Regions from separate parts of the Allokutzneria multivorans genome, predicted to be linked through region 1. Evidence: riboswitches for the same ligand, from Rfam matches in the RefSeq annotation. Region 1 holds a riboswitch; each other region holds the start of a gene.

Region 1 (7,529 bases):
CGCTCAGAGCTGCGGTGGGTGCTGCGGCGGCCGAGGACGCTCGCGGCCTTCGGGGTGCTCGCCCTGGTGCCGATCGGGCTCGGGGTCCTGATGAGCATGCTCGACATCGGCGGCACGCCCGTCGTCGGCGGCCCACCGATGCTGGCCTCGTTGCTGGGCAACGGAATGGTGCTGCCGCTGGCGGCGATGAGCATGGCGATGCCGCTGCTGTTGCCGATGGTGATCTCGATGACCGCGGCCGATGCGATCGCCGGTGAGTCCAGCCACGGCACGCTGCGGGGGCTGCTGATCGCGCCGATCGGCCGCACCAGGCTGGTCGTGGTGAAGACGGTGGGCGTGGCCGCGGTGAGCGCGATCGCCGTCGCCGTGCTCGCGGTGCTGGGGATCACCGCGGGGGTGGTGTTCACCGGCACGACGGAGTTCACGTCGATCTCGGGGACGGCGCTGAGCTTCGGAGAGGGCGCCGGACGAGTCGGCCTCGCCGCCGCGTGGGTGTGGCTGCAGATGTTCGCCGTGGCCGCGATAGCGCTGGCGCTGTCGTCGCTGACCGACCACCCGCTAGTGGTGCTCGCGGTCATGATGGGCACGCTGATCGTGTTCGCCGTGCTCGGGGGGATCGCCGACCTGTCGTGGCTGCACCCCATGCTGTTGACGACCGGATGGATGTCGCTGATCGACGTGATCCGCGATCCGATGGAGACAGCGGCGCTGACCGAGGGGGCGGCCCGCGCGCTGTGCTACATCGTGATCGGGTTGTCAGCGACCGTGGCGCGCATGGCGACCAAGGACAGCTGAGTCGGGGATCGGCGAGCCGCAGCAGGGGCAGCTCGCCGATTCGCCGGTGTGGCCGAGGAAAGCTGCGACGTCATCGTCGGCCGGGCGCTTCCGAACTTCGTGGGGAGTGCCCGTCTGCACGATTTTTCCCTTGCGCATCAACGCGATTCGATCCGCCAGCGCGAAAGCCTCACCGTGGTCGTGGGTCACCAGGAGCGCGGTGGCACCGGCGCGGCGCAGGAGCACGGCGAGATCAGCGGCCAACTGCTCGCGCAGCGCGCGGTCCAGCGCGGACAACGGTTCGTCGAGCAGCAACAACTTCGGCCGAGGAGCGAGGGCACGCGCCAGCGCGACGCGCTGCTGCTCTCCTCCCGACAGCTCCGTGGTGCGTCGCGAGCCGTAGCCGGGAAGGCCGACCAGCTCAAGCAGTTCCGCCACCCGCTCGGCCTGGGCCCGCTTGTCAGCGCCCCGCATGCGCAGCCCGAACGCCACGTTGCCCGCCACATCGCGGTGCGGGAACAGTTGACCGTCCTGGAAGACGAGGCCGAACTCCCGCCGGTGCACCGGCACTCCGGCCAGGTCCACGTCGTCCCAAGCCACCGCGCCGGAGCTGCTCTGCTCCAGGCCCGCGACCGCGCGCAGCAGCGTGGACTTGCCGCAACCGGAAGGCCCGAGCAGGGCGAGCACCTCGCCGTCGCCGATCTCCAGGTGCACGCCGGACACGGCGAGGTTCTGTCCATAGTGGACACTCAGGTTGCTGAGCCGCAGGCCCATCAGAACTCTCCCAGGGCTTCCGAGCCGACGCGGACGCGCTCGACCAGCGCGACAGCGGCAACGGTGACGATCATCAGCAGCACGCACGAGGCGTAGGCCATCTGCACGTTCAGCTCTCCCGGGCGCGAGATCAGCCGCGAGACCGCCACCGGCAGCGTCGGTGCGTCCGGCCGCACGAGGAAGCTGGTCGCGCCGAACTCGCCCAGCGCCACCACATAACCGAATCCCGCGGCGGCGAGCAACGAGCGACCCGCGAAGGGGAGGTCGACCTCGCGCCACACCCGCAGCGGCGAGGCTCCGAGCGTCGCGGCTGCCTGGCGGAGGCGGTCGTCGATCGCGCGCAGCACGGGAAGCACGGTCCGGATGATCAACGGCATCACCACGAGCGCCTGCGCGAACGGCACCAGGACCGGCGACGAGCGGAGATCTCCGGGCAGCGAGTCCATCGTGACGAGGTAGCCGAACCCGACGGTCACGGCGGAGACCCCGAGCGGGAGCATCAGCGCCATGTCCATCGCCTCGGCGAGCCGACCGCGCCGTCGCCGCAGTTGGGACAGCACGACCGCCGCGAGAACTCCGAGGAACATCGCGAGCAGGGTCGCGTCGAACGCGGTCCGCAACGAGTTCACCGCCGCGGCCAGGCCTGACACGCCCAACGTCGACTCCGCCGCGTCCCCCGCGAGCGCCGTATACCCGGCAAGACTCCAACCGTCCCTTGTGGACAGTGACTGGACGATCAGCGAGAACACCGGCAGCAGCAACAGAACCACGACCGTCAGCGCCGCGCCCACCACGACCCACTCAGCGCCTTCGGGTCTTCGAGCCGTCTCCGCGCTTCGCCGCAGGGCCAACGCGGTCTCCCGCCTGCGCCGGGCGATCGCACCGGCGAGCAGCGCACCGACCACCGCGACGAGCTGCACGAGCGAGAGCGCCGCAGCTCCCGGCAGGTCGAGCAACTGCACCGTGCGCAGGTAGATCTCGGTCTCCAACGTCCGGTACTCCGAACCACCGAGCACCAGGACCACGCCGAAACTCGTTGCACAGAAAAGAAAAACAACGGCCAGGGCCGAGCCGATCGCGGGCGCCAGCGCGGGCAACGTCACCGAAGTGAAGGCGCGCCAACGAGAAGCACCCAGCGCACGCGCCGCATCTTCGGCTCGGAGATCGAGGTTCGCCCACAGGCCGCCCACCGTCCGCGCCACCACCGCGACGTTGAAGAACGCGTTGGCCAGCACGATCGCGATCACTCCGCTGTCGCCGAGCAACGACCGGAAAGCCATGCCCACCACCAGTGTGGGCAGCACGAACGGGATCGTGACGATCAACCGGACGAACCCCCGCCCGCGCACGGCACAGCGCGCGAGCAGGTACGCCACGGGGAGCCCCGCCAGCAGAGCGACCACCGTGGACGCCGCTGCCTGGCCGAGCGTGAACGCCACCAGTTCCCAGGTCTGCGAGTCCGCGAGCACCGCGCCGACCCCGGACTCCCCCAGCCCCAGACCGATGATCGCCGCGACCGGCCAGGCGAAGAACACGGCGAGGAACAGCAGCGGAACCGCCGCTCCCACGCCGAGCGCGATCTTCGTACCGCGCACCCGTCAGCCCTGCACGACGGACCGCCACAGGGCGAGCCAGCGCTCACGGTCGCGGTCGACCTGCGGCGCGGGCAGCTCAAGGGCCTTGGTCGGCAACGGCGCCGCCGCCTGCCAGGACTGGGGCAGCGCAACGCCTTCGCGCGTCGGGTAGACGAACATCTGCTCAGCCAGCTGCGACTGCACCTTGTCCGACAACAGGAAGTCCACGACCTTGCGCGCTCCATCGGTGTTCTTCGCACCGGTGAGCACGCCCGCGTACTCGACCTGCCGGTAGCACCCGCCGAGCAGCGCCTTCGTGCGCGGCTTGCCGTCCGGACCGACCTCGGCCGACGGCGAGGAGGCGTAGGACACCACCAGTGGGCGCGGTCCCTTGCCGGAGGAGCCGGAGAAGTCCTGCGTGTAGCTCTGCTCCCAGCCGCTGGCGACCTTGACGCCGTTGGCCTTGAGCTTGGTCCAGTACTCCGCCCACCGCTCTTCGCCGAAGGTGGCCACCGTGGCGAACAGGAAGGCCAGGCCCGGGGACGAGGTCGCCGGGTTCTGCACGACGAGCAGGTCCTTGTAGCGGGGATCGGTCAGCTCCGCCAGCGAGGTCGGCTCCGGAATGCCGCGCTGGGCGAGGAAACCCGTGTCGATGTTGAGGCACACGTCGCCGACGTCGACCGCGCTGAGCTTGTCCTCCGCCCCCGCGACCGCGTAGCGCTGCGCGCCCTTGGCGGCTTCGGGGCTGCGGTAGGCCTGGAGCAGGTTCTGCCCGATCGCGCGCGAGGCGTAGGTGGAGTCGATGCCGAAGACCGCGTCGGCCAGCGGGTTGCCCTTGGTCAGCACCAGCTGGTTGGTCATCTCGCCCGCGTCGCCGCGGCGGCTGATCTCGATGGTGATGCCGGTGTTCTTGGTGAACTCGTCCAGCACCGGCTTGGGCAGCGCGAACGAGTTGTGCGTGACCAGGACGACCTTCTCGCCGCCGGTCCCCGCCTCGCCGCCGCCCGTCAGCGAGCACCCGCTGATCAGCGCGAGCACCATCAGCGCTCCGAGTGTTCTGCTCCGCACTTCGTCCCTCCTGGTCGCCGTTGTCGTGACCACGAGGCACCGCGTGCGGCGCGCAACCTCCCTACACCGGCATGACCCGGATCAGGTTCGTACGGTCGAGGGCTGGCTGCCCTCCTCTCAGCCCGGCATACCGGGCTCCCGTGGCGGCCCCAGCCTACGTCGGACTCGCGCCCGGCGGGAGCCACGGCCACCATGAGGAGATGGCCGAACTGCTGAACGACGAACAGGTGACCGAAGCGCTCAACGCCCTTCCGCACTGGCGCCAGCAGGGCAGAGAGCTCGTCCGCACCGCCGAACTGGCGAGCTTCACCGATGCGATCCGGGTGGTGAACCGTGTGGCGGAGATCGCTGAGAACGACAACCACCACCCGGACATCGACATCCGCTGGCGCACGTTGACCTTCCGGTGCTCGACGCACTCCGAGGGCGGGGTCACCGCGCTGGACGTGTCGCTCGCCGGGGAGATCGAGGGCGTGCTGGACTCGCTCAGCGGTCCCAGCGGCGGAACGGTGCCACCACACCCCCGGGCGTGATGACGCACGTCTCCATGGTGCCGCCGACCTCGGCGACGCAGAGGTCGCCGCTGCCCGCCCACGTGCCGTTGGCTCAGAAGCAGCCCTCGCCGCCGGAGAACTTCTTCATGCCCGGCACCTGGAACCGGGTCTCCACCGGACCAGCGAACGAATCGGGAACTGGTTTCCAGGCGACCGTCAACCGGCGCGCACAGGACCTCGACCCGGCCGGAGGACAGGCGCGGCCAGGCGTCCGGGATGAAGCGGCAGAAACCGCGCTCCGGGTCGACGGGTCAGGACCGCACGATCGCCTTCTTCCGCCCCCACGGGTCGGTCTCGTAGACCTGACCGCGCGGCACCTCCTCGCACGAGAGCCAGGGTGTTCCACGGCATCGCCCCGCCCGCGCAATAGATTGACGCAATCATTACATCAATGCGTCACCCGCTGGTGCGGGGCGGCCGATTCCTGGCTAGACGTTGAAGCGGAAGTCGACCACGTCGCCGTCGGCCATCACGTAGTCCTTGCCCTCCATGCGGACCTTGCCCGCCGAGCGCGCCGAGGCCATCGACCCCGCGTCGACCAGGTCCGCGAAGGAGACGATCTCCGCCTTGATAAAGCCGCGCTCGAAGTCGGTGTGGATGACACCGGCGGCCTGCGGGGCGGTCCAGCCCTTGCGGATGGTCCACGCGCGGGACTCCTTGGGGCCCGCGGTGAGGTAGGTCTGCATGCCGAGGGTGTGGAACCCGGCGCGGGCCAGCGAGTGCAGGCCGGGCTCCTCCTGGCCGATGGTCTCCAGCAGCTCGCGCGCGGACTCCTCGTCCAGCTCCAGCAGCTCGGCCTCGACCTTGGCGTCCAGGAACACCGCGTCGGCCGGGGCGACCAGCTCGCGCAGCTCCTTCTTGCGGGCCTCGTTGGTCAGCACGCCCTCGTCGGCGTTGAAGACGTAGAGGAACGGCTTGGTGGTGAGCAGGTTCAGCTCGCGCAGCTCGGTCACGTCGACCTCGGCCTGCGCGGAGAAGAGGGTGCGGCCGCCGTCGAGGATGTCCTTGGCCTTCTTGGCCTCCTCCAGCGCCGCGCGCCGGTCCTTCTGGACGCGGGCTTCCTTCTCCAAGCGGGTGAGCGCCTTGTCCAAGGTCTGGAGGTCGGCGAGGATCAGCTCGGTGTTGATCGTCTCGATGTCCGACGTCGGGTCGAACGTGCCGTCGACGTGGATCACGTCGGGGTCCTCGAAGACCCGGACGACCTGGCAGATCGCGTTCGCCTCGCGGATGTTGGCGAGGAACTGGTTGCCAAGGCCCGCACCCTCGGAGGCGCCGCGCACGATGCCCGCGATGTCGACGAAGGACACGGTCGCGGGCACGATGCGCTCGCTGCCGAAGATCTTCGAGAGCTGGTCGAGCCGCGCGTCGGGCAGCGGGACCACGCCGACGTTGGGCTCGATGGTGGCGAACGGGTAGTTCGCGGCGAGCACGTCGTTGCGGGTCAGCGCGTTGAACAGGGTGGACTTGCCCACGTTGGGCAGCCCGACGATGCCGAGGGTGAGACTCACGTCTGGGGAGTCTAGGTGCCCGCCCGAGCGCCTCCGGCCACGGGCGGGGAGAACGCCCGCTCCCCCGGTGATCGCCGCGGCGGATTTCCGCCAGCCGAGGCACCGCGCTGCTGGCAGCATCGGTGTCGTGCTGGTCGATTCCGAGCGTGCCTACCGGGCCGTCGCCTCCCGCGACGCCCGCTTCGACGGATGCTTCGTGCTGGCCGTGCGCACCACGGGCATCTACTGCCGCCCGTCCTGCCCGGCGATGACGCCGAAGCGCCGCAACGTCGAGTTCTTCCCCACCACGGCCGCCGCCCAGTCCTCGGGTTACCGAGCCTGCCGCCGCTGCCTTCCCGACGCCGTGCCCGGCTCCCCGGAGTGGGACCTGCGCGCCGACCTTGCGTCCAGGGCGATGCGGCTGATCGGTGACGGCGTCGTCGAGCGCGAGGGCGTGCCGGGGCTCGCCCGCAGGCTCGGCTACTCCGAGCGGCACCTGTCCCGGGTGCTCACCGCAGAACTGGGCGCGGGACCGCTCGCGCTGGCCCGGGCGCACCGGGCCCACGCCGCGCGCACGCTGATAGAGACGACGGCGCTGCCGTTCGCCGACATCGCCTTCGCCGCCGGGTTCTCCAGCGTGCGCCAGTTCAACGAGACCATCCAGGCCGTCTTCGCCACGTCACCGTCCGTGCTGCGCGCGGGCGCGCAGAAGCGCCGCAGGTCGGACGCGCCGGTCGAGCCGAGGACCGGGACGATCAACCTGCGCCTGCCGTTCCGCCCGCCCATGGACGCCGAGGGCACGCTGGCTTTCCTTGCCGCACGGGCGATTCCGGGTGTGGAGCACGTTGAGGCGGGCATCTACTCCCGCGCCATCGCGCTGCCGCACGGCGCCGCGACGGTGCACCTGGAGCCCACGCCGACCCACGTGCACTGCCGTCTGCGCCTGGTCGACCTGCGCGACCTGGGCGCGGCCGTGTCCCGCGTCCGCAGGCTGCTCGACCTGGACGCTGACCCGCTCGCCGTTGACGAGGTGTTGTCCGCTGACGCCTCCTTCCGCTCGCTCGTGACCGCGACACCCGGCATCCGGGTGCCCGGCACCATGGACGCGCACGAAATGCTCGTGCGCGCACTGCTGGGCCAGCAGGTGTCCGTCGCCTCGGCCCGCACCAGCGTCGACGCGCTGACCCGAGCGCTCGGCGTCCCGCTCCCCGCCGCTGAGGGACAGCTGACCACGCTGTTCCCCACGGCGGAGGCCATCGCCGCGCACGGTGCCGACGTGCTCACCGGCCCGAGCAAAC
Region 2 (7,529 bases), on a different contig from region 1:
AACAATCCGCCTCCACTGTCCACTGTGGTCCTTGATGCGCTGCTCGCGGCGATCGACACCCCGAAGCTCGCGGTCGTCGCGACCACCTCGGCGGCGGAGTCGGTGCACCCCAAGCTCCGCAGCCCCGAGCTGATCGACCGCGAGCTGAGCCTGCCGTTGCCGGACGGCTCCGTGCGCGCGGAGCTGCTGCGCGTGCTGCTGCGCGACGCCCCGCTGGAGGACGGCATCGACCTGACCGCCGTCGCGGACCGCACTCCGGGCTTCGTCGCGGCGGACCTGGTGGCGCTGCGGCGGGAAGCAGCGGTGCGCGCGGCCTTGCGGCAGCGGGATTCCGAGGAGCCGCGCATCGGCCAGGAGGACCTGATCGGCGCGCTGGAGACGGTGCGCCCGATCTCGATGTCCACTTCGGACAACCTGGCCACCGGCGGCCTCACCCTGGACGACGTCGGCGACATGACCGAGGTGAAGCAGTCGCTGACCGAGGCAGTGCTGTGGCCGTTGCAGTACCCGGATTCCTTTGCGCGCCTTGGGGTCAAGCCTCCGCGCGGGGTGCTGCTCTACGGCCCGCCCGGCTGCGGCAAGACGTTCCTGGTGCGCGCGCTCGCGGGGACCGGGCGGCTGAACGTGCTGTCGGTGAAGGGCGCGGAGCTGCTCGACAAGTGGGTAGGCGAGTCCGAGCGCGCGGTGCGCGAACTGTTCCGCAGGGCGGCCGAGGCGTCTCCGGCGATGCTGTTCCTGGACGAGGTGGACGCGCTCGCGCCGCGCCGGGGCCAGTCGTCGGACTCCGGCGTCGGTGACCGGGTCGTGGCCGCGCTGCTGACCGAAATGGACGGTGTGGAGCCGCTGAACGACGTCGTCGTGGTCGGCGCGACCAACCGCCCCGAGCTGATCGACCCGGCGCTGCTGCGGCCCGGCAGGCTGGAGCGCCTGGTCTACGTGCCGCCGCCGGACGCCGACGCGCGCACGGAGATCCTGAAGTCGGCGGCCAAGCACACGCCGCTCGGCGAGGACGTGGATCTGGCGGGGCTGGCCGCAGAGCTGGAGGGCTACTCGGCGGCCGACTGCGCCGCGTTGATCCGCGAGGCCGCGCTCACCGCGATGCGCGAATCACTGTCGGCGGCGGAGGTCGGGCTCAAACACCTCAACCACGCCCGCGAGACCGTGCGCCCGTCGCTGGACCCCGCGCAGCTCGCGGCCTTGGAGGCGTACGCGTCCTCGCAACGCCCCTGACGCGCCGAACCGCCCCCGACGACAACCGGGGGCGGTTCGGCTTGAGAACTACTTGGCGCTGGCGGCGTTCTTGTAGTCCTTCGTCACGATCACTATCACGCCCGGCTTCGCGTCCTTGATGCCTTCGAAGCGCGGTTCGACGCGCATGCCGAACTCGCCCGCGAGGGTCCGCGCCGTGGTCTCCTCGTCGGTGCCCGACGTGAAGTACACCGTCGACGTGTAGATCACGCCGTGCGGGTAGTTGTCCACCTGCTCGACCGTCCACCCGGCTTCACGGATGTCCTGCGCGGCGCGGTCGGCGAGCTTGGGGATGGTGCTGTTGTTGTAGACCCTGATCCCGGTCCTCGGCTTGCCCGGAGTGCCACCGCCACCTCCGCCACCCGCGCTGCTCGGCGGGGTCGCGGTCGTGGTGGGCGGGGTCGTCGTGGCCGGGGGTGGCACGGTCGTGGTCACCTGCGGCGCGGGCTCCGACGTCGGCGGCGCGGGCGGCGGGGGGCTGCCCGGAGCCGGTTCGGTCGTCGTTGTCTGCTGCTGCCCGAGCTGGTCCGTCGGCGTGTCCCCACCGAACAGGGAGAAGACGCCGAAGGCCAGCGCGACCGCGGCGACCCCGAGCGCCACGACCCCGGCCACCCACAGGGGGCGGGGCGCGCTTGGCGGCTCGACGGAACTCATCTCGGCTGCCTCCAGATCGTGGCGGTCGTCATCGCGGGTCGAGGCCGAGGCGGCGGGCGGTGCGGACCCGCTGGCGCCCGGTGCGCAACCGGCGCAGCCTGCGCACCAGCATCGGGTCGGCGGCCAGCGCCTCCTGCTTCTCGATCAAGGCGTTGAGCAGCTGGTAGTACCGGGTCGCCGACATGTCGAACAGCTCCCGGATGGCCTGTTCCTTCGCGCCCGCGTACTTCCACCACTGGCGCTCGAAGGCGAGGATCTCCTGCTCGGTGCTGTTGAGGCCGCCGGTACCCGGCGCGGACGAGGTCCGGTGCTCACCCTGGGCCCTCACCTCGGCGGCGTCCATCCCGCTCCTCGAAGTCACAGAAGAATCACAGGAGTGTGATTTCCAACTAGTTCTATTACATCACGAGGCACCGACACAGGCTCGGGCACAACCCGGCGCGTCACGGGGAGCGGCGCTACTAGGGTTCCGGGCATGGCCATTCACGCGATCCGGATCGCGGGCGACCCGGTGCTGCACAACCCGACGCGCCCCGTCGAGACCTTCGACGACGAGCTCCGCACCCTCATCGACGACATGTACGAGACGATGGACGCGGCCAACGGCGTCGGCCTCGCCGCCAACCAGATCGGCGTCGACCTGCGGCTGTTCGTCTACGACTGCCCCGACGACGAGGGCGCCCGGCACCGCGGCGTCGTGGTGAACCCGGTGCTGGAGACCTCCGAGCGGCCGGAGACCATGCCCGACCCGGAGGACGACTGGGAAGGCTGCCTGTCCGCCCCCGGCGAGTCCTTCCCCACCGGAAGGGCCACCTGGTCCAAGGTCACCGGCTTCGACGGCGACGGCAAGCCCGTCGAGGTCGAGGCGACCGGTTTCCTCGCCAGGTGCCTCCAGCACGAGACCGACCACCTCGACGGCTTCCTCTACCTGCACCGCCTCGTCGGCAGGTACGCCAAGGAGTCCAAGCGGATGCTCAAGCGCAACGGCTGGGGCGTGCCCGGGCTGTCCTGGATGCCGGGCGAGGTCGAGGACCCGTTCGGCCACTGAAGCACTGAGCCGGTCGGGTCCAACGACTTGGCAGTGGGCCGGGCCTGTGGTTAGCCTCGGGCCCGGAACAACTTCACATCGAACGCGGGAGCTCGCACCGAAGCGGGCTGAGAGGGCGGCTGGGCAACGATCCCGGCGCCGCCGACCGCCTGAACCTGTACCGGATAATGCCGGCGTAGGGAGGATTCGCCATGACGGCCTTTGCCGACAGTTCCGTCGCGCCCAGCGTGACCACCGGCCCGATCACGGGCTCGCGCAAGGTCTACACCGATTCCCCTGGTGGACTGCGGATTCCGCGGCGCAGGGTGGAGCTGACCAACGGTGAGCACCTCGACCTCTACGACACCTCGGGCCCGTACACCGACTCCGAGGCCACCATCGATGTCCACAGTGGACTGCCGAGGCTGCGCGAGGGCTGGGGGCTGGAACCGGTCGGCGGCGCGGTTTCCCAGCTGGCGTACGCGAAAGCGGGGATCGTCACCCGCGAGATGGAGTTCATCGCCGCGCGCGAGGGCGTCGACGTGGAGCTGGTGCGGCACGAGGTGGCCATCGGCAGGGCGGTGATCCCGGCCAACCGCCGCCACCCGGAGACCGAACCGATGATCATCGGCAAGAAGTTCCTCGTGAAGATCAACGGGAACCTGGGCAACTCCGCGGTGACCTCCTCGGTCGCCGAGGAGGTCGAGAAGATGGTGTGGGCCACCAGGTGGGGCGCCGACACGATCATGGACCTGTCCACCGGCAAGCGGATCCACGAGACGCGCGAGTGGATCCTGCGCAACTCCCCCGTTCCCGTCGGCACCGTGCCGATCTACCAGGCGCTGGAGAAGGTCGACGGCGATCCGGCGAAGCTGTCCTGGGAGGTCTACCGGGACACCGTGATCGAGCAGTGCGAGCAGGGCGTGGACTACATGACCGTGCACGCGGGCGTGCTGCTGCGCTACGTGCCGCTGACCGCGCGCCGGGTGACCGGGATCGTCTCGCGCGGCGGCTCGATCATGGCGGCGTGGTGCCTGGCGCACCACAGGGAGAGCTTCCTGTACACGCACTTCGAGGAGCTGTGCCAGATCCTGCGCGCCTACGACGTGACGTTCTCCCTCGGCGACGGGCTGCGCCCGGGCTCCATCGCCGACGCCAACGACGCGGCTCAGTTCGCTGAGCTGCGCACGCTCGGCGAGCTGACGCACATCGCCCGCGCGCACGACGTGCAGGTGATGATCGAGGGCCCCGGGCACGTGCCGATGGACAAGATCGCGGAGAACGTGCGGCTGGAGGAGGAGCTGTGCGGTGAGGCGCCGTTCTACACGCTCGGCCCGCTCGCGACCGACATCGCGCCCGCCTACGACCACATCACCTCGGCCATCGGCGCGGCGCAGATCGCCTGGCACGGCACGGCGATGCTCTGCTACGTCACGCCGAAGGAGCACCTCGGCCTGCCCAACCGCGACGACGTGAAGGCGGGCGTGATCGCCTACAAGATCGCCGCGCACTCCGCCGACCTGGCCAAGGGCCACCCCAGGGCGCAGGAGCGCGACAACGCGTTGTCCAGGGCGCGCTTCGAGTTCCGGTGGGAGGACCAGTTCAACCTCTCGCTCGACCCGGACACCGCGCGGTCCTTCCACGACGAGACCCTGCCCGCGGCTCCGGCGAAGACCGCGCACTTCTGCTCGATGTGCGGGCCGAAGTTCTGCTCCATGAAGATCACCCAGGACGTCCGCAGGTACGCCGAGGAGCGCGGACTGTCCACTGTGGAGGCTATCGAGGCGGGGATGCAGGAGAAGTCCGAGGAGTTCGACGAGCAGGGCGGCAAGGTGTACCTGCCGGTGGTGAACCCGTGAACGCCCTCCCCGGCCGCGCGCTCAGCTCGGACGGCACGTGGGAGACACCGCCGTGCGCGCTGACGATCGCGGGCTCGGACTCCGCGGGCGGCGCGGGCATGCACGCCGACATCCGCGCGTTCCTGACCTGCGGCGTGCACGGGATGACCGCCGTCACCGCCGTCACCGTGCAGAACTCGTTGGGGGTCAAGGACTTCGTCGAGATCCCGGCCGAGGTCGTCGCCGCCCAGATCGAGGCGGTGGCCAGTGACATCGGCGTGGACGCGGCGAAGACCGGCATGCTGGCCTCGGCTGCGATCATCGACGCGGTGGCCAAGGTGTGCCACAAGGTCGGCATCGGCCGCGCGGGCGTCGCGCCCTTCGTCGTCGACCCGGTCGCGGCGTCGATGCACGGCGACCCGCTGCTGCACGACGACGCGCTGAACGCCTTGCGGGACTTGCTCTTCCCCATGGCCACGCTGGTCACGCCGAACTTGGACGAGGTGCGCCTGCTGACCGGCGTCGAGGTGAGCACGCGCGCCCAGCTCGCCGACGCGGCGCGGGCGGTGCACGCACTCGGTCCACAGTGGACACTCATCAAGAGCGGCCACCTCACCGAGGACCCGGAGTGCGTCGACCTGCTCTTCGACGGCACCGAGTTCTACGAGCTGCCGGGCGCGCGCTACGACACCCCGCACACCCACGGCGGCGGTGACACCATGGCTTCGGCGATCACGGCGGCGCTGGCCAGGGGCGCGCCGATGCTGGAGGCGGTGCGCTTCGGCAAGCGGTTCGTGCAGCGGGCGGTCGCGCACTCCTACCCGCTCGGCGCGGGCGTCGGCCCGGTCTCGGCGTTCTGGCGGGTGTCCACAACACCCGTGTGATGCACTCGAACGGCCTAGCGCGCCGAGCCCGATGGCAGGGTAGAACGCAAGATCGCTGCCCGCCGGAGGTGCTCGTTGTCCCAGCCCGCTGCCACTGCCGACCTGGTCCCCAGGCTGCGCAAGGAAGTTCCGCTCCTGGTGCGCGGGACCCTCGGTGAGCCGGACATCGACAAGGCGCTCAAGAAGGGCCGGGTGCAGCCGGAGGTCATCGAGAAGCGGACGGTGGCGCGCGGCGACGAGCTGCTGCAGGCCACCAACCCGGAGATCGCCGAGCTCCGCGCGGCCGAGCTGAACCTCTTCCTCCACCAGAACCCCAGGATGGCCGTCCAACAACCAGAATCGCTCGTCGTCTCGGGTGCACCCGTGTTCGACGTCGGCGCTGCACCCCCGCGGAACGCATACGGGCGCAGCCAGCGCTCCATGGGCTTCGCGGTGTGGTGCGGGGCGGCCTACCCCTTCGCGGTGTGGCAGCTGTGGCCGGTGCTCCAGCCGTTCATCGGCGGTTTCTGGGTGGTGATCGCCGCTATCGCCGCGGCGGTAGCGGCGATCATCAACGGGCACGAAAGCTACGACAACGACAACGGCAACTCCATCAGCGGCGCCGCGATCGTGCTGGCCTTGGGTCTGGGCGGCGGCCAGGCCCTGATGGTCACGCTGCTGTACGCGCCGACTCGCGCGGCCACCAACGACGTCGTGGCTGCGGCAATCTGGGGGCCGTCGTCCCTGCTGGTCCTGGGTGTCGTGGCGTTCTGCCTGTTCGGCGCTTTCGGCGACCTCTCCGGCGTCGCGAGCGCCCGTGACGTCATGGTCAGCATGGTGCTCGCGGTGGGCCTGGGTGCCGCGGCGTGGATCGGGCTCGACCTCTGGGAGGCAGTCACCTGGGACTGGGTACCGGTCGCGGCGGCGGGCGCGGTGAGCCTGCTGGTCGTGGTGGTGCTGCGGCCGTTGACCGTTCGGCGTGGCACCGCCTGGCTGCCGAAGTGGCTCTCCACCGATCCCCGACGGCTCGGCAGCCCGTCGTGGCGGAGGAACTTGGCCGTGCTGAAGCAGGCGCGGGACGCGGCGGAGGCGCAGTGGCGGCGCGCGGTGGTGGACAAGGCGATCCGGCCGCTGATCCTGCGCCAGGTCAACGACATGGTGAGCCCACCGTTCTCCACCAACCTCGAGGTGCACGACAGCAAGGGGCTGCACCACCTCCGGTCGAGCGAGTTCGTCGTGGCCACAGGGACTTTCTCCGAGTTCCGGCGCGTGACCGAGGGCATCGGCGGTGGCGCGATCGGCATCGCTGGACCGCGCGGGGCGGGGAAGTCGACGCTGCTGGAGGCCTACCGCGACGGGATCTTCCTCGGCCCAGGCGAGGAGCACATCGCGCTGGTGGAAAGCGTTCCCGTGCGCTACGACGCCCGCGACTTCGCGCTGCACCTGTACGCGGGGCTGTGCCGTGAGGTGCTCCGCTTCGGGCGCAAGCACGGCGGCCCGACGTCGAAGCGGTGGCATCAGGTCGCCAGGTGGGCGCAGAACATCTCGGTGGCCTTCGTCGTGCTGTCGGGCTGGCTGGCCGTGGGGTACCTGGGAACGACGACGTTGCGCGCTCCCGATCTCGCCGTGTTCCGCGAGGGGTTCCTGTGGCCGCTGGTCGCGGTTCTCGCCGTAGCGTCGCTGCTTTTCCTTGCGGTGAAACGACGTCCGACCGCTGCGCGGGTCGTCATGAGCACGAGCGATGTGCGGAGCGTGCGCGATCTGTGCGACTGCGCGGAGGACAAGCTCGACGCGATCCGCTACCTCCAGAAGCACACGTCGGGTTGGTCCGGCAAGGTCGGGCTGCTCTTCGGCGCGGAGGGCAGTCGTTCCGGGGGCATGGAGCTCGCGCGGCAGGCG
Region 3 (7,529 bases), on a different contig from region 1:
CCCTACGAAAGTAGGGACATGTGCTTGAAGTGAATGGCTTACCCCGAATGGCGGATGCCAAGGGCAATCACGGCTCCATAACGTCCGTCGAAAGTGATTCGGCTCTCACTGTGAGTCACCGCGCACATGCTCATCAGCTCTAGCTTCCCTCACCGGCACCCCCTGACCTGGCCGGCGAGGACCCCTGCAGCAAGAGGGAGATGTCATGAAGCCGAAGTCTGCGGTCCGCTACGTCGGATCCGCCCTACTGGCACTGGGATCGGCGGCGGCCCTCACCCTGCCCGCGGCGGCCGCCGCGACGGGTGACGCGTTCGCTTCCCCGGAGATGCTCACCGCGATGCAGCGCGACCTCGGTCTGACCGCCGATCAGGCGACGGCCCGGGTGACCAACGAGATGAAGGCGGCGGAGGCCGATGCGGGCCTGCGCGGCACGCTCGGCAGCAGCTACGCCGGGTCCCACTTCGCCGACGGCAGCGCGAAGCTGACCGTCTCGGTGACCGACGCCGCCAAGGCGGACGCGATCCGCGCGACCGGTGCCGAGGTTCGCGTGGTCGCGCGCAGCGCCGCTCAGCTGGACGCGGTCAAGTCCACCTTGGACAAGGCTGACCAGCAGGCGAACGGCGTCAGCGGCTGGTACGTCGACACCGTCAGCAACCGGATCGTGGTGACCGCCAAGGTCGTCGCGGACGGCGAGAAGTTCGTCAAGGCCAGCGGTGCCGACGCGGCGGCGATCACGGTCCTGCAGAGCAACGAGGACCCGACCACGCTCTACGACGTCCGTGGTGGCGACGCGTACTACATGGGCGGCGGGCGCTGTTCGGTCGGCTTCTCCGTCCAGGGCGGCTACGTCACCGCCGGGCACTGCGGCACCGTCGGCACCGCGACGCAGGGCTTCAACCGCGTCGCCTCGGGCAGCTTCCGCGGCTCCAGCTTCCCCGGCAACGACTACGCCTGGGTCGGCACGAACTCCAACTGGACCCCGCGTGGCGTGGTGAACCGCTACAACGGCGGCACCGTCGCCGTGAAGGGCTCCTCCGAGGCCGCGGTCGGCGCGTCGATCTGCCGCTCCGGCTCCACCACCGGATGGCGCTGCGGCACCGTCCAGGCCAAGAACCAGACCGTCCGCTACCCCCAGGGCACGGTCAACGGCATGACCAGGACCAACGCGTGCGCCGAGCCGGGCGACTCCGGCGGCTCGTGGCTGGCGGGCAACCAGGCCCAGGGCGTGACCTCCGGTGGCTCCGGCAACTGCTCCTCCGGCGGCACGACCTACTTCTTCCCGGTCAACCCCATCCTCAGCCGCTACGGGCTCCGGCTCGTCACCAGCTGATCACGGGGAGGGGACCGGCTCTGACGCCGTCCCCGAGGAGAGCACCCACGGGAACCCTGCACCCGTGGGTGCTCTTCTTTATGCGCTCAGTGATGGAACCGTCGAATGGCGGGTACTGGATTGAAAATTTGTGGACCAAAAGAGTGAAGCAAGGGGTTCATTTGTCGCAGAGAGTCGCATAGCTTCCGTCCAGACGGGCTAGCGCCCAGGTCCACCTGACGGAAGGACGGTTCGGATGTCTCGACGCACCGCGACTCGCGCACTCGGTGTCGCACTGCTTGTCACCGCCACCGCTGGATCCCTCTCCGCCCCCGCCCTCGCGGCGCCGGGCCCGTCCGGTGCGGTGCTCTCCGCGATGCAGCGCGACCTCGGCCTCACCGCCGATCAGGCCCGCGAGCGCGTCCGTCAGGACTCCGACGCCGCCCGCGTCGCCACCAGCGCCCGCGTCGCCGCCGACAGCTCCTACGCGGGCTCGTGGATCGAGTCCGGCAAGACGGTCGTCGCCGTCTCCGACCCCGCCCGCGCCGAGGCCGTCCGCGCCGCCGGTGCCGAGGCCCGCGTGGTCGGCGTCAGCCGCTCCCAGCTCGACGGCGCCAAGGCCGAGCTGGACCGCCGCACCGACTCCTCGCCAGCGGAGGTGGGCAGCTGGTACGTGGACGAGCCGAGCAACTCCGTCGTCGTCACGGTCACCAAGGGCCAGCGCACCCCGGCAACGGACGCCTTCGTGGGCGGCCTCGCCAAGTCGAACACCCCGATCCGCGTCGAGGAGACCGAAGGCACCCCTGTCGCCTCCGGTGACCTGGTCGGCGGCAACGCGATCTACATGGGTGGTGGCACCGCCGGTCGCTGCTCGGCGGGCTTCGCCGCCAAGACCACCTCGGGCGAGCCGCGCCTGATCACCGCGGGCCACTGCTCCAAGCCCGGCCCGGTCGTCGCGCTCGGCAACCTGGGCATCGGCGAGTTCGTGAACACGAACTGGAAGGACGGCAACGACTTCGCGGCCGTCGCGGTCGACCCGCTCGTCTGGGCGCTGCAGCCGCTGGTGAACCAGTGGAACGGCGGCAACGTCACCGTGAAGGGCTCCGAGGAGGCCCCGCTCGGCGGCGCGATCTGCAAGTCCGGCTCGACCACGCAGTGGACCTGCGGCACCGTGCGGGCCCGCAACGTGACGGTGAAGTACGGCCAGGCCGACGGTTCCACCGTGGTCGTGCGCGGCCTCACCCAGTACACCGCCTGCGTCGAGCAGGGTGACAGCGGCGGCTCGAACATCTCCGGCGACCAGGCTCAGGGCCTCACCAGCGGCGCCCGCCTGAAGGACGTCGGCGGCAAGCTGCGCTGCCTCTCCAACGCGAACGAGGGTGCGACCTCGGTGTCGTGGTTCCAGCCGATCAACGAGGCGCTCAAGGAGTACAGCCTCACGCTGCTCACCGGCTGAGCACGCCCCACGAGCAGGAGGTTGTCCCAGCGCGCACTGGGACAACCTCCTTTTTTCATGCGCGCAGGCGTGCCGCGATCGACGCGGCGGCGGCACGGGGGTCCTCGGCCTCGGTGATCGCGCGGACCACGACGACGCGACGGGCTCCTGCCTCGACCACGTCGCCGAGGCGGGCCTCGTCGATGCCGCCGATCGCGAACCACGGCCGCTCGAAGTTCTGCCCCGCCGCGAAGCGGACCAGGTCGAGCCCGGCCGCAGGACGCCCCGGCTTGGTCGGCGTCGGCCAGCAAGGACCGGTGCAGAAGTAGTCCACCCCGGCCTCGTGCGCGGCGTGCTCGGCTTGGGCGGGGGAGTGGGTCGAGCGGCCGATCACCACGTCCTCGCCGAGAACCCGCCGAGCCCACGGCACCGGCACGTCGTCCTGGCCGAGGTGCAGCACATCGGCTCCGGCGGCGAGCGCGATGTCCGCGCGGTCGTTCACCGCGAGCAGCGCGTCGTGCCTCGCGCAGGCTTCCGCCAGCACTTCGAGCGCCGCCAGCTCCTGTTTCGCTTCGAGGTTCTTGTCGCGCAGCTGGATGACGTCGACCCCGCCCGCCAGCGCCGCGTCCGCCAGCTCGGCCAGATCGCCCCGCTCGGTGCGCGCGTCGGTGCACAGGTACAGGCGCGCCGCCGCGAGCTTGCGGCGGATTTCCTTGCCATCGAGTAAGGGCATGGCGGTCACAGTACAAGCGGGTATGGTGGGCAGCGGTCCGCACGGGAGCCTGGGGAGACCAGGCTGAGAGGGGGTCTGACGACCCCGACCGTCGAACCTGATCCGGGTAATGCCGGCGCAGGGAGCGTGAGGTCGTTGTTCAGTGGTGCGCGTGGTTCGGTCGTCGTCGTGGGCGCCGGAGTCATCGGTCTGTCCGTCGCGTGGCGGGCGGCGTCGGCCGGGTTCGCCGTCTCGGTGCTCGATCCTGCCCCGGCTTCGGGTGCCTCGGCGGTTGCTGGAGGCATGCTCGCGCCGGTGACGGAGGCCTGGCCGGGCGAGGAATCCTTGCTGGAGCTGGGATCGGCGTCGCTGCGGCGCTGGCCGGAGTTCGCGCGCGAGCTGGGCGCGGCGAGCGGGCGGGATGCCGGACTGCGCGAGGAGGGCACGCTCGTCGTCGCGGTGGACGCGGCTGACCGGGCTTCGCTGACCCTGCTGGCCGAGTACCTCGCGTCGTTGGGCAGAGGCGCGGAGTCGTTGACCGGCAAGCAGATCAGGGCGTTGGAGCCCAGCATCGGGCCATCTGTCCGAAGTGGACTGTCGGTGCCCGGGGATCTCGCGGTGGACAACCGGATGGTGCTCGCGGCGCTGCGCTCGGTCTGTGAGGTCGAGTCGGTTCGCGTTGCCAAAGTCGGTCCGGGAACCGTGCGACTGGCAGACGGGACGACGCGGCGCGCAGATGCCGTCGTGCTCGCGGCCGGGGCGTGGAGCGGGCAGCTGTACGAGCCGTTGCGCGACGTGGTGCGTCCGGTGAAGGGGGAGATCCTTCGCTTGCGCGCCACAAGGTCCACGCTTCCCCCGCCGAGCAGGACCGTGCGGTGTTCGGTGCAGGGAAACCACGTCTACCTCGTGCCGAGGGACGGCGGAGGGCTGGTCGTCGGCGCGACTCAGTACGAGGCGGGCTTCGACACGACGGTCACGGCGGGCGGAGTCCGTGATCTGTTGCGGTGGGCCGAACAGGTGCTGCCATCGATTTCGGAGTACGAGTTCGTGGAGTGCGCGGCGGGGCTCCGGCCAGCCACAGCGGACAACCTGCCGGTGATCCGAGAGGTCGAGCCGGGCTTGGTCGTGGCAACGGGTCACCACCGCAACGGCATGCTGCTGGCACCGATCACCGCCGATCTCGTGCTGGCCGAGCTGGAAGGGACGTCATGAGGATTCGGCTCAATGGCAAGGAAAACACGCTCGCGCCCGGGAGCACGGTAGCCGACGCGCTCGCACTGCTCGGGGCTCCGGAGTCTGGAGTGGCAGTCGCGGTGGACGGCGACGTGGTGCCCAGGAGCCAGTGGCACACGGCTCTGCGCGACGGCGCGGTGGTGGAAGTTCTCACTGCGGTACAAGGAGGCTGAGGGCGTGTCGGAGGACCAGTTGGTGATCGCGGGCCGCGAGTTCGGATCACGGTTGATCATGGGAACCGGGGGTTCGGGCAACCTCTCCGTGCTGGAGCGTGCTCTGGTGGCCTCTGGCACCGAGATGACCACCGTCGCGATGCGCAGGATGGACGCCGATGGCGGCACCGGGGTGCTGGAGTTGTTGCGGCGGTTGAACATTCAGCTGCTGCCGAACACGGCGGGGTGTCGTAGCGCCGCCGAGGCCGTGCTCACCGCGCGATTGGCCCGCGAAGCGCTCGGGACGGACTGGGTGAAGCTGGAGGTCGTCGCCGACGAGGACACCCTGCTGCCCGATCCGCACGAGCTGCTCGACGCGGCGGAAACCCTTGTGGCGGAAGGGTTCTCCGTGCTCCCGTACACCAACGACGATCCCGTGCTCGCGCGCAGGCTTCAAGACGCGGGATGCGTCGCGGTCATGCCGCTGGGGTCGCCGATCGGCACCGGGCTCGGCATCCGCAACCCGCACAACATCGAGCTGATCGTTGCCAGGGCATCGGTTCCGGTCATCCTCGACGCGGGCATCGGCACCGCTTCCGACGCCGCGCTCGCCATGGAACTCGGCTGTGACGCGGTATTGCTGGCCACGGCCGTCACCAGGGCTCACCAGCCCGAACGGATGGCGGCGGCGATGCGCGCGGCCGTCGAGGGCGGACGCCTCGCACGCCGAGCCGGACGCATTCCGCGACGATTTTGGGCCCACGCGTCCAGCCCGGCAAGGGAATGCTGAACAATGGCGCGATGAGTCTTCGACGTCTTCTGCTGGCAGTGGGTGTGGCGCTCGTGGTCGCGGGTTGCTCGAACACGGTGGGCGAGCCCTCCTCCCCGGACACCTCGGCCTCCTCCGCATCGCAGTCCGGTGCGGCGCCGAGGGTTCCGGCCGCGCTCGACGTGAGTTCCATCCAGTCCAACGCCTGCGCGGCGATCTCGGACTCGAAGCGCTCCTCGCTCGGCTACGGTGCGGGCAAGCCGCGCGCCGGCGCGTACGGGCCGAGCTGCACGTTCCAGATCGCCGACGAGCCGTTGAACCAGATGGACCTCACCGTGTTCACCGCCAACAAGAACGGCCTCAGCGACATCTACGACACCAAGGGCAACAACGACTACTTCGAGCCGACGACGATCGAGGGCTACCCGGCCGTCTACGCCGCCTCGCTCGACCACCGCAGCAAGGGCAAGTGCGGCCTGTTCGTCGCGGTGACCGACCAGCTGACGGTGAACCTGCTCTCGCAGTTCGACCGCGGCGCCGGTGCGCAGGCCCCCTGCCCGGTGGTGGCCAAGGCCGCGGCGTCGGTGATCCAGACCCTCAAGGGCGACTAGCGCCTGTCCTGCAAGTCAAGACCACCCAACCCCCACCCCCACCGTCTCCAACGACAGCAAACCCCGCAAGACCGCAGGGGTTTGCGGCGGTTAACGATGATCAACAGCGGGGTTTGCGGGTCTTGAAGACACCCCAACCCCCGGTGGCACCGTGACCGGAATACGCAGCGCAACCATCTGCGGGACAGGGCCTAGCGCAGGCCGGACTGCTCGCGGAGTTCGCGCAGTTCTCCACGGAGCGCCTTGACCTCGGCGAGCAGCATGTCGTTGGAGATCAGCGTTTCCTCCTGCTGCTCGCGCTCGGCGGCGACCTGGTGCTCCATCGCGCTCACGCCCACCGCGATGAACAGGTTCAGCACGGTGAAGGAGGTGATCAGGATGAAGCCGACGAAGAACAGCCACGCCCACGGCTCCTGGTCCATGATCGGCCGGGCCACGTCGGACCACGCCTCGCCGGTCATCACCTGGAACAGCGTGAACAGCGAGTCGCCGAGATCCCCGAAGTACTCGGGGGAGAGCTCGCCGTAGAGCTTGGTCGCCATCACACCGCCGACGTAGATCACCAACGCCAGCAACGCGGCGATCGACGCCATACCGGGGATCGCGGTCAGCAGCGCGGAGACCACGCGCCGCATGCTCTTCACCATCGACAGCAGGCGCAGCGCCCGCAGGATGCGCAGCGCGCGCAGCACCGCGAACGACCCGGAGGTCGGCAGCAGCGCGAGGCTGACGATCGCCGCGTCGAAGCAGTTCCACGGATCGCGGAAGAAGTCCCTGCCGAAGGCGTGCAGGCGCAGCAGCAGCTCGCCGACGAAGATCGCCAGCGCGAGCCGGTCGATGGTGTGCAACACCGTGCCGTAGCGGGATATGAGCGCCTCGGAGGTCTCCAGCCCCAGGGTCACCGCGTTGATCAAGATCACCGCGATGATGAACCGCTGGAATCCGGATGAGTCGACTAACAGCCGAAGGCGCGCACGTGTCATGAGCAGGGCTCCCAGGGGGTGACAACGATCATCAGGGCAAACGCGAGCCTAATGTCTTGTCAGCGCTGGGTGCTCAGTCGGTCACGGACAGTACCCGTGCGTGAACGGACTGCCGGGTGACGAGCGCGAATCCGCACCGCTGGTAGATGCCCAATGCACCGGTCGGGTTGTCCGCGTCCACGGAAAGCGCCGCCCGGGTGAACCCGGCGTCACAACTGTCAGCGAGTGCGCGCAACAGCATCACCGTCGCGAGCCGGTTCCCGCGCCAGGCCCGGCGTACTCCGATCTGGTCGTACCAGACCTCGCGGACACCGGTGACCGCCGC

What was found. Region 1 has a riboswitch for thiamine pyrophosphate ahead of ABD798_RS33535 (thiamine ABC transporter substrate-binding protein). Riboswitches for the same ligand answer to the same signal wherever they lie in the genome.
Region 2: another riboswitch for thiamine pyrophosphate. It lies ahead of thiC (phosphomethylpyrimidine synthase ThiC); the one in region 1 lies ahead of ABD798_RS33535 (thiamine ABC transporter substrate-binding protein).
Region 3: another riboswitch for thiamine pyrophosphate. It lies ahead of thiO (glycine oxidase ThiO); the one in region 1 lies ahead of ABD798_RS33535 (thiamine ABC transporter substrate-binding protein).

What each region holds. Positions count from the first base shown of each region.
Region 1 is NZ_BAABAL010000022.1:11,119-18,647, reverse strand. Features, by position in the region: gene ABD798_RS33550 (ABC transporter permease) at 1-795, shown strand, start outside; partial or broken gene ABD798_RS33545 (ABC transporter ATP-binding protein) at 841-1,548, opposite strand; gene ABD798_RS33540 (ABC transporter permease) at 1,548-3,143, opposite strand; gene ABD798_RS33535 (thiamine ABC transporter substrate-binding protein) at 3,147-4,190, opposite strand; TPP riboswitch at 4,232-4,342, opposite strand; gene ABD798_RS33530 (4a-hydroxytetrahydrobiopterin dehydratase) at 4,391-4,723, shown strand; gene ychF (redox-regulated ATPase YchF) at 5,173-6,252, opposite strand; gene ABD798_RS33520 (AlkA N-terminal domain-containing protein) at 6,380-7,529, shown strand, end outside.
Region 2 is NZ_BAABAL010000005.1:385,994-393,522, forward strand. Features, by position in the region: gene ABD798_RS05785 (AAA family ATPase) at 1-1,230, shown strand, start outside; gene ABD798_RS05790 (LytR C-terminal domain-containing protein) at 1,279-1,902, opposite strand; gene ABD798_RS05795 (DUF3263 domain-containing protein) at 1,931-2,245, opposite strand; gene ABD798_RS05800 (peptide deformylase) at 2,378-2,950, shown strand; TPP riboswitch at 3,025-3,151, shown strand; gene thiC (phosphomethylpyrimidine synthase ThiC) at 3,142-4,788, shown strand; gene thiD (bifunctional hydroxymethylpyrimidine kinase/phosphomethylpyrimidine kinase) at 4,785-5,651, shown strand; gene ABD798_RS05815 (transcriptional regulator) at 5,727-7,529, shown strand, end outside.
Region 3 is NZ_BAABAL010000005.1:395,193-402,721, reverse strand. Features, by position in the region: gene ABD798_RS05860 (S1 family peptidase) at 206-1,330, shown strand; gene ABD798_RS05855 (S1 family peptidase) at 1,566-2,765, shown strand; gene thiE (thiamine phosphate synthase) at 2,821-3,477, opposite strand; TPP riboswitch at 3,509-3,618, shown strand; gene thiO (glycine oxidase ThiO) at 3,613-4,668, shown strand; gene thiS (sulfur carrier protein ThiS) at 4,665-4,862, shown strand; gene thiG (thiazole synthase) at 4,867-5,631, shown strand; gene ABD798_RS05830 (DUF3558 domain-containing protein) at 5,643-6,221, shown strand; gene ABD798_RS05825 (ion transporter) at 6,413-7,204, opposite strand; gene ABD798_RS05820 (GNAT family N-acetyltransferase) at 7,278-7,529, opposite strand, start outside.